DNA from 3 places in the Priestia sp. ST2 genome. Region 1 is predicted to be linked to each of the others. Evidence: riboswitches for the same ligand, from Rfam matches in the RefSeq annotation. Region 1 holds a riboswitch; each other region holds the start of a gene.
The links. Region 1 has a riboswitch for thiamine pyrophosphate ahead of AC0KUU_RS15795 (acetylornithine deacetylase). Riboswitches for the same ligand answer to the same signal wherever they lie in the genome.
Positions count from the first base shown of each region.

Region 2: linked by a shared signal. The riboswitch ahead of thiT (energy-coupled thiamine transporter ThiT) and the one ahead of AC0KUU_RS15795 (acetylornithine deacetylase) in region 1 are both predicted to bind thiamine pyrophosphate.
Region 3: linked by a shared signal. The riboswitch ahead of AC0KUU_RS26635 (thiamine phosphate synthase) and the one ahead of AC0KUU_RS15795 (acetylornithine deacetylase) in region 1 are both predicted to bind thiamine pyrophosphate.

Region 1 is NZ_JBVVNT010000003.1:664,702-667,842, reverse strand. Features, by position in the region: gene AC0KUU_RS15800 (MupG family TIM beta-alpha barrel fold protein) at 1-988, shown strand, start outside; TPP riboswitch at 1,204-1,306, shown strand; gene AC0KUU_RS15795 (acetylornithine deacetylase) at 1,421-2,698, shown strand; gene tenA (thiaminase II) at 2,704-3,141, shown strand, end outside.
Region 2 is NZ_JBVVNT010000002.1:236,136-239,276, reverse strand. Features, by position in the region: gene AC0KUU_RS07635 (ethanolamine ammonia-lyase reactivating factor EutA) at 1-667, opposite strand, end outside; gene thiT (energy-coupled thiamine transporter ThiT) at 824-1,432, opposite strand; TPP riboswitch at 1,465-1,565, opposite strand; lysine riboswitch at 1,740-1,924, shown strand; gene AC0KUU_RS07625 (amino acid permease) at 2,027-3,141, shown strand, end outside.
Region 3 is NZ_JBVVNT010000009.1:61,938-65,078, forward strand. Features, by position in the region: gene thiO (glycine oxidase ThiO) at 1-1,062, opposite strand, end outside; gene AC0KUU_RS26635 (thiamine phosphate synthase) at 1,046-1,669, opposite strand; TPP riboswitch at 1,792-1,893, opposite strand; gene AC0KUU_RS26640 (hypothetical protein) at 2,056-2,271, opposite strand; gene crcB (fluoride efflux transporter CrcB) at 2,319-2,708, opposite strand; gene AC0KUU_RS26650 (fluoride efflux transporter FluC) at 2,709-3,107, opposite strand.

The DNA of each region.
Region 1 (3,141 bases):
AAATGATAGTGATGCCCCCGAAAAATTAATAGAAGCGAGTGAGTGCGGCGTCACACGTGCATTCACTTCGCTTCACATTCCAGAAGAAAAAGGAGATTTGGCTGAACGGGCAAAAGACTTGCTTCATGTGGCTAGAGATTGTGGAATAAGCGTGTATGCAGACGTATCTAAGCATACGCCAGTTCATTTAGGTATTGAAAGCCTTATGTCGCTATCTTCACTTGGCGTATCTGGTATTAGACTAGACGATGGCTTTAGCGCAGAAGAAACTCTTTCGCTTGCGAATGAATTTTATATTGCTGTTAATGCAAGTACGTTATCCAAACAAGAAATTGAAGCACTCTTATCTGCAGGTCTTCATCATCATCAGCTGCTTGCATGGCATAATTTTTATCCGCGGCCTGAAACAGGGCTTGAAGAAACGTTTTTTCAACAGCAGACAGATTTATTTAATGAACTTCGGATTCCAGTCTGCGCTTATATTCCTGGAGAAGACGAAAAAAGAGGCCCTATTTATCAAGGTCTTCCTACTAGAGAAACAGACCGTAATAGATGTCCTTTTACCTCTGCAGTAGATTTATACGGATGCGGAGTAGCAGAGGTTTATATTGGAGATCCATGCGCCGGTTCAAGTTTATTAAAGCGTTTGGTTCAATATCAAGAAAGCCGTATTATTCCGCTGCGCATTCGTTCACCTCATATAGAGGGAACGTACAGCGTGCGTCCGGATGTATCAAAAGACGTTCTGCGTTTAGTTGATACTCGATCTGTAAAACCAGTGCCGCCATTTCATACAGTAGAGCGCAGAAAGGGAGCAATTACAATGGACAATGATGGCTACGGACGTTACAGAGGAGAGGTTCAAATAGCTAAAACGAATTTGCCTGCAAATGCTAATGTGAATGTGGTTGGGTATGTAATAGAAGAAGATCATGAGCTGCTTTCGTTAGTGAGACCGGGGCAAAAACTTGAGCTTGTCACTGTCTAAATGGAAAAACCGCGTATTTTTAAAAAAGCCGCTAACTAGTAAGCTTATAAAAGTAAAGAGCACACACTGCTTAAAAAAGGTGTGTGCTTTTTATTTTACTAAAAAGGAAACTATTTTCATTGCTGAATCATGAACCTTTCTATTGAATAAAACGCTTTACTATGATAAAACTATTACAGGTAAACATATGATAATCGTTTAATTTTATAGAGATACAACGCCACTAGGGGTGCTTTCTAAGCTGAGAGAGACGAGAAGTCTTAACCCTTATAACCTGAACTAGGTAATACTAGCGTAGGAAAGAGGTATTGTAATGGATGTTTTGTATGGTATTTCCTTACGAACTCGTTATAATAATTTTTTGTATATAAACAAAAACACTTCTTTCCTGCGAAAGAAGTGTTTTTTTATGCGTAAAGGAAGGTGTCATACATGGAAGAAACAATTGATTTGATTGTCAAACAGGTAGAGGAGCGCAAAGGGGAGCTAATCCAGTTAGTAAAAACGCTTGTTTCATATAAAACGCCGGCGCCTCCTGCACGAAATTCTCATGAAGCGCAGCGTTACGTAGCAGATTTCCTTAAAAGCTGCGGTTTTTCCATCGATATGTGGGATTTATATTGCAACGATCCTATTGTAGTGGGCACGCTAAAAGGGAAAAAATCAGCTGACTATCAAAGCTTAATTATTAACGGGCATATGGATGTAGCTGAGGTACAAGAAAATGAAAAGTGGGAGACAAATCCGTTTGAAGCTGTGGTAAAAGACAACATGATAATCGGACGCGGAGTTGCTGATATGAAAGGCGGCTTGGCAGGAGCATTATTTGCAGTCCAGCTTTTAACAGAAGCAGGAATCGAACTGCCGGGAGACTTGATTTTTGAATCCGTTGTAGGAGAAGAAGTGGGAGAGGCAGGTACGCTGCAATGCTGTCAGAAAGGATATACAGCTGACTTTGCGCTTGTTGCTGATACGAGTGATTTACATATTCAAGGTCAAGGCGGAGTGATCACGGGATGGATTACGATAAAAAGCAGTAAAACCTATCATGACGGTACACGCCGAAGTATGATTCATGCTGGAGGAGGTCTGTTAGCTGCGAGTGCTATTGAGAAGATGGCAAAAGTGATCGGAGGGCTGCAAGAATTGGAGCGCCACTGGGCTGTTACAAAAAGCTATCCAGGATTTTTGCCGGGAACAAATACGATTAATCCAGCAGTAATCGAAGGGGGAAGGCATGCTGCGTTTATTGCAGATGAATGCAGGCTGTGGATCACCGTTCACTATTATCCCAATGAATCATACGACCAAGTATCAAAAGAAGTGGAAGAATACATTTTAGCTATTGCAAAAGCAGATCCATGGTTAAAAGATAACCTGCCAACCTTTGAATGGGGAGGCACATCAATGATTGAAGACAGAGGAGAAATCTTCCCGTCATTAGAAATTGATGAAAATCATGCTGGAGTACAGCTTCTTGCAAATACTCATGAACAAATTGAAGGGAAAAAGCCCCCAATCGATGTGTCAACTAGCGTAACAGATGGCGGTTGGCTAGCTGATGCGGGAATTCCGGCAGCTATTTACGGTCCGGGAAATTTAGCAAATGCACATGCTGTGAATGAACAATTAGATATGAATCAGCTTATTCAATATACAAAAGTGATGGTGCAGTTCATTTATACGTGGCTGCATACGCATAAGGAGTGATCATCATGAAATTTAGTGAACGATTATACGAAAAGCTGCAGCCTATTTGGCGTCAAAATCATAATCATCCCTTTGTACAGGGAATGGGAGACGGAACGCTTGAAAAGGAGAAGTTTCGCTTTTACATGATTCAAGATTACCTTTACCTAATTGATTATGCCAAATTATTTGCGATTGGAGCCATGAAAGCTACTGATGTTCAAACGATGGGGAAATTTGCTGCACTTTTGGATTCTACATTAAACGAAGAAATGAGCCTGCACCGTGAGTATGCCAAGAAATTTGAAATCAGCGAAAAAGAATTAGAAAAAGCGCAGCCATCTCCTACAACGCTTGCATACACACACTATATGCTGCACGTTGGTCAAAGCGGAACATTAGCTGAATTAGTGGCGGCTCTTTTGCCTTGTATGTGGAGCTATTGGGAAATAGGAAAAGAACTC
Region 2 (3,141 bases), on a different contig from region 1:
GACAGATAGACGAGAGCTTTTCAAATGCTGCTTTTTCACCTTCTCGCAGTGTCAAAGAATTATTTTTCAAAAATTCAGTTAAATGAGACGAAACGTAGGTAACAAGACCGTCTTCATTTAGTCGAATTAATCTCCCGCCTACATGCAGTGTAAACGTTTCTATCACTTTTCCATTTTGACATAAAGCGATGTTAGCAGTGCCTCCTCCTACATCAATATTGGCAATTACTGCATTTGTTTCAGCAGAACGCTCTATTGCTCCCGATCCTTTTGCTGCTAATATTCCCTCTAAGTCAGCGCCGGCTGTTGCAACAACAAAATCCCCAGCATGTTCGGCTAGATAGTGAACGATACTTTCTGCATTTTGCTTTCTGGCCGTTTCTCCTGTGATGATCACAGCACCTGCCTCCACTTGATCTAAGGAGATTCCTGCGTTCTTATACTCTTGTTCTAGTAGTACCGTTAATCTTTGAACATCGATTTCAACATCGTTTAGCATAGGGGTGGTATAGATAGAACTTACATACGTTACGCGACGATCAATAATTTGACAGCCTGGCAGCGTAAACTGATTTTGTTGATTTGCTATTAACAGCTTGCTTACAATCAGTTTTGTTGTGCTTGTTCCGATATCTAAACCTATGCTCGTTATCCATTTCTGTAGCATGCTATCAATCCCTTATCTCGTTTGAATATGGTGATTATCATAAAACAGTTTTTTGAATATTTCACTAACTATGTTATCAAACCTGACACACTTTTGTGTAAACAAAGGTGACAAATGACAAAAAAGACTAAATCTTGGTAGATTTAGTCTTTTTGCTTATGATGAGTGTGATTTAGTTACAATCATTCTTGATGCGGATGGAATTAATAGTGAAAGAATGATTAAGCAGGCTATTAGTGACCCTACCATTGAAATACCGTTCATTGAAAAAGAATACCATAGAGCGGACATACCCTTTGGCGCATATGATCCCCAAAAAATAATGCCCGCAATAAAGTGCCAGAAATACCGTGCGAAGCTGCCGATAACAAGGGATAAAACAATCAAAACAAAAGCTTTTGATCTGTTATTGTTAGCTAAATTTGTTTTAATAGATTGCGAAAAAATACCTCCAAAACCTATAAAAGCAAAAGCCACAATATATTCAATAAACGTTTGTAGCGCTGTTAAAATATAAGCCGTTCCTGTTGCCAACTGCAACAGCCCCCATAATAGACCAGATAGAGCCCCGCCTTTTACTCCCCAGCGAAAGCACATAATAAAAATGGGCACCATGGAGAACGAAATACTCACAGCCGTTGCAATCTTAATGGAAGGCAAAAGATCAAGTAGAAGTGCTAATGCTGCAAAAATAGCTATTTCAATTTTAGCCTGTAAAGGTAATGCTTTATTCACGTTTCTCACTCCTGTTTTTGAATCATTCATATCAAACGGTTTACACAGGAGTAAGCAAATATATGCTACTATTCCCACATTCCTACGCTAGCGTTAACTAACAGGTTCGAAGGGTCTGAACAATTTGTTCACTCTCAGCACGGCGGCTCCCCCTGTGGTACGTTCGGATATTTATGTAGTATTATGACAACATTCATTATACCATATGTAGCAAAATAGATTCGAGAGATTTCAAAGATGTTTCTATTTTCTGAATCTATTTTTTATAATGACAATCGTTTTAGTATTTGGTATACTTCTTTTATGTCAAATGAATATAAAAAACCCTCATCCTAATCGATGAGGTAGAGGTCGCAGTTTTTAATAGTAAAGCAACGGAAATGCAGAGAACATTGAGGATGTTGCTTGAAAGGAAAAATTGCCGAAGTTTAGATCACTTCTCGGTTGATTTAAGCTGGGGCTGTCTCCGAACAGGAACAGAACTGTCACATCATGCGAGTGATGTGAAGAGCTATCTTCACGGAAGGTTGACGCGGTTTTCAGATTTAAAAGCGCGCACATATACTGCGGGCTTTTTTTATGTTATCCCGTCTCTTTCCGTACATTCGAAAGGAGTATTTATCTATGCAAGAGCAGCAAGAATTAAAACGTGGGTTGAAATCTCGCCACTTAACGATGATTTCATTAGGAGGAGCCATCGGAACCGGCTTATTCCTAGCAAGTGGTGGAGCAATTCACACAGCAGGACCTGGGGGAGCGCTTTTAGCTTACGCTATCATTGGTGTCATGGTTTACTTTTTGATGACCAGCCTAGCGGAGCTCGCAGCTTATATGCCTGAAGCCGGTTCATTTAGTACGTATGCGTCTCGGTTTGTAGATCCATCCTTTGGTTTCGCTCTCGGCTGGAACTATTGGTATAACTGGGCTATTACGATTGCAGCTGAATTATCTGCTGGAGCCCTTATTATGAAATTTTGGTTCCCAAACTCTTCTTCTATTTTATGGAGTGCCCTGTTTTTATTAATTATGTTTGGGCTTAACTACCTTTCTGTAAGAGGATTTGGTGAATCTGAATTTTGGTTTTCGTTAATTAAAGTAGTAACGGTTATCATCTTTTTAGTTATTGGCATTATGATGATTTTTGGTATCTTTAACAATGAAGCACCAGGGTTTAAAAACTTCACGCTTGGTGATGGACCCATTCACGGTGGATTCTTTACTGTCTTAGGTATTTTTATGGCTGCTGGTTTTTCATTTCAAGGAACAGAGTTGCTTGGAGTCGCAGCTGGAGAAAGTGAAGATCCGGAAAAAACGGTTCCTCGCGCAGTTAAACAAGTCTTCTGGCGCATCTTGTTATTTTATATTTTAGCTATTTTTGTTATCGGGATGCTTATTCCATACACAGCCGATTCATTAGCAAGTGATGATGTGCGAGTAAGTCCATTTACTTTAATATTCGAACGAGCAGGTCTGGCGTTTGCAGCATCAGCTATCAATGCCGTTATTTTAACAGCCGTTTTATCTGCTGGTAACTCAGGTATGTATGCTTCTACGCGTATGCTGTGGAACTTAGCGAAAGATGGAAAAGCACCAAGGTTCTTAGCAAAAGTGAATAAACGAGGCGTTCCAGTGAATGCTTTAATCGCAACGGCACTTGTCGGTACACTTGCATTTGGTGCTTCATTTTTTGGAGACGGTGCGGTATACACGTGGTTACTTAACGCTTCTGGTATGTCTGG
Region 3 (3,141 bases), on a different contig from region 1:
CCCTAACAAAGCATCAGCCATAATTTTTCCAGTTGCAGCACTTAATAAAATACCGTTTCGGTAGTGGCCAAACGCCATGTGTAGATTCGCTATTTCAGGATGCTCTCCTAAATAAGGCCAGCCATCATTTGTTTGTGGACGAAGACCAGCCCATGCTTTTTCAAATGTGGCTTCTTTAATAGCTGGCAGAAGCGCCGAAGCTTTATTCAGCAAAAATTGAATACCTTGTGCAGAAACCGTCTTGGTAAAGTCATGCTGTAGCTTAGTTGCCCCGATTACGATTCTTCCACCAGTCTTAGGCACTAAGTAAAAACCCTCATCTAAAAAAATCGTTTTAGAAAGCAGCGGCTTATGACTTCGAAGAGCAATACACTCCCCTTTTACGGGAAACACGCGACCTAAATGTTCAGAAGAAATAAAGCGTTTAGCCCATGAGCCTGCTGCAATAACTACTTTTTCTCCGTAAAAAGAGCCTTTGGACGTCTGTACACCTTTTACTGTTTCATTTTCCATAATAAGAGAATGAACATCACAGTATTCGAATATATCTGCTCCGTGATACAAGGCTCCATGAGCAAGGGCTTGCGTTAACTTAGCCGGAGCTAGCTGGCCGTCCCCCGGTATTGTAATGGCTCCGTATATGTCTGGAGAGAGCCCGGGTTCTAACAAACGCGCTTCTTTTACATCGATCCATCTTACATGTTCATCCCATCGGTGGTGCTGAGCAGCTTTTTTCTTTAATACGTGTGCATCTTCTTCTGTTACAGCGACTTTTAATAAGCCTTTTTGAATGAGCTCTACGTCGATGGCCGTTTTTTCTTTTAGTTCCTTCACCAGCTCAGGAAACATGCTTCTGCTCTTAATAGCAAGGTCTAAAAGAGGACCTTCTTCATCAATTTCAGCTTGAGCACCTAAAATACCAGCTGCTGCACTTGAAGCTTCACAACCAATTTGATTTCGTTCAAGAATGGCCACTGATGCTCCTTGTTTTGACAAATGATAAGCGATAGAAGAGCTGATTATGCCTCCTCCGACTAACAGTACATCATAATGCTGCTTCATTTTCTCCACCTCCAGATGTCCATATATGAGAATATTGTTTAATCGCTTTAAGGGGATTTTGCGCAAGCATGACACCAGACATCACAGCTATACCGTGTGCTCCTGTTTGAAGCACCTCTTTGGCATTTACAGGTGTAATTCCTCCAATGGCAATAACCGGTATCTGTACAGCATCTACTACTTCTTTTAGTGCTGCTACCCCTCGACTTTTTAATCCTTTTTTTGAATGTGTTGAATAAATATGTCCGTATAGAATGTAGTGAGCACCATCTTTTTCAGCTTCTAAAGCCTCTTCCACAGAGTGAACTGATTTTCCGACAATAAGAGAAGGAAATACGTCTCTAACACACGAAACATCTAAACTATGATAGGCAAGCTGTACGCCTTTTGCTTTTAAAGCATGCGCTACATCAACTCGGTCATTTACAATAATTTTAGAGAGACAAAATGGCAGGCTTTCTAGCAAACATTGAATCTGCTTTGCCGTTTTCTTTTTTTCTCTAATATGAATGGCACCCGCAAAAGGCTCAATAGCCGTTAAAATGTCCCGAACCTCTTCAATTGGCTGCTTATCTGTTGTAACGACATGAAATTTAGGAATATCCATATGATCGAAACCTTTCCGTTCAGAATAAAAAGAAATTTCAACCACTTCATCTTGTGTAGAGGGCTTTATTACATACAAAAAAACCACTCTACAACGTAGAGTGGTTAGCATGCATCGTTATGTAAACATGATCGCCACTTCCCTACGCTGGTACAAACCAGATCAGGTTCAAAGGGTCCGAAATACATTCGTCTCAGCTTCAAAAAGCTCCCCTAGTGATTGCTATTTATTGATTTTGTTTTCGCACTTAAAATTATAACACAACTAGATGTAAATACAATATCTCTTTATGCTCTTACGGCTCTCTTCCTTTTATAGATGTATCTTTTAAGCTTCTTTACTAAGTAAGAGGTCCGGCGCACCGCATCATTCTGCTTTTTATATGATTAGTAATCGGTATAGTCGTCAAATTCTTCCTTGTCTTTTTCCTTTTTCCGATCCCATATAAACAGCAGGAGTAACATAATAAAAGTTAGAATATAAAAACCGTAAAAAATAAATGCCGCCACAACATTTATAAATAAAAATAAAAAACCGATGATCTGACCTGCAACAGCTACAATCAACAAAATGTATTTCCAAACTTCTGCTTTTCTATCCATTCTCTACTTCTCCGTCTTTTTGTTTTTCCCTACTAGAAACGTTCTCTTTACTTAAATAAAAACGTTCCTGCCAGTAAACCGACTGTAAATAAACCAACTGTTCCCAATGCTGAAATCCCCACGTACGCCAGCATTTTCCGATAAGATTTTTCTCGAATTAACTGTACGGTTTCCACACTGAACGTTGAAAAAGTGGTAAAGGCACCAAAAAAACCAATGCCAATCATTAAAAATATTGAATCATCATAAGCATGACTCGGAACCTTTCCATAATAACTACCGTAAAAAAGACCAAGCCCAAACGCACCAAGCAAGTTTACAAACAGCATTGATACTGGAAAAGGAGGGTTTGAAACTGTTTTTGTAACTTTTAAACCCAAAAGATAACGGCATATTCCTCCAGCTGCCCCGCCAAGTGCCAAGCTCACTATGCTCATTTACTTCACCTCATGTACTTTCACTAAATTTTTCCCTGCCGCTTCACCGCATAGATAGCCTGCTAAAGCAAGAAGGATTCCACCTACAAAAGAGACCATTACATAAATGGCTCCCCAAAATAAATGGTGCTGAGTGAGAGAAATGACGTCTCCTGCAAACGTTGAATACGTTGTAAAACCGCCGCATACGCCAACTCCTAGTCCAAGCTTTATCCATTCTTTTGGCTTTTTCCACACAAAAAATCCTGTTAATAGGCCTAGTATGAAGCTTCCTAATAGGTTTTCAATTACCGTTCCTATTGGATAGCCCGTATATAATAAGGAAAGATTCAGCAAATAACGTGCATATGTACCAGCGATAGCACCAAAGGCAATTGAGATTAAGTTTATGGCTTTCATCATATCGCTCCGTTTCATAAATTCTTCTTTAAGT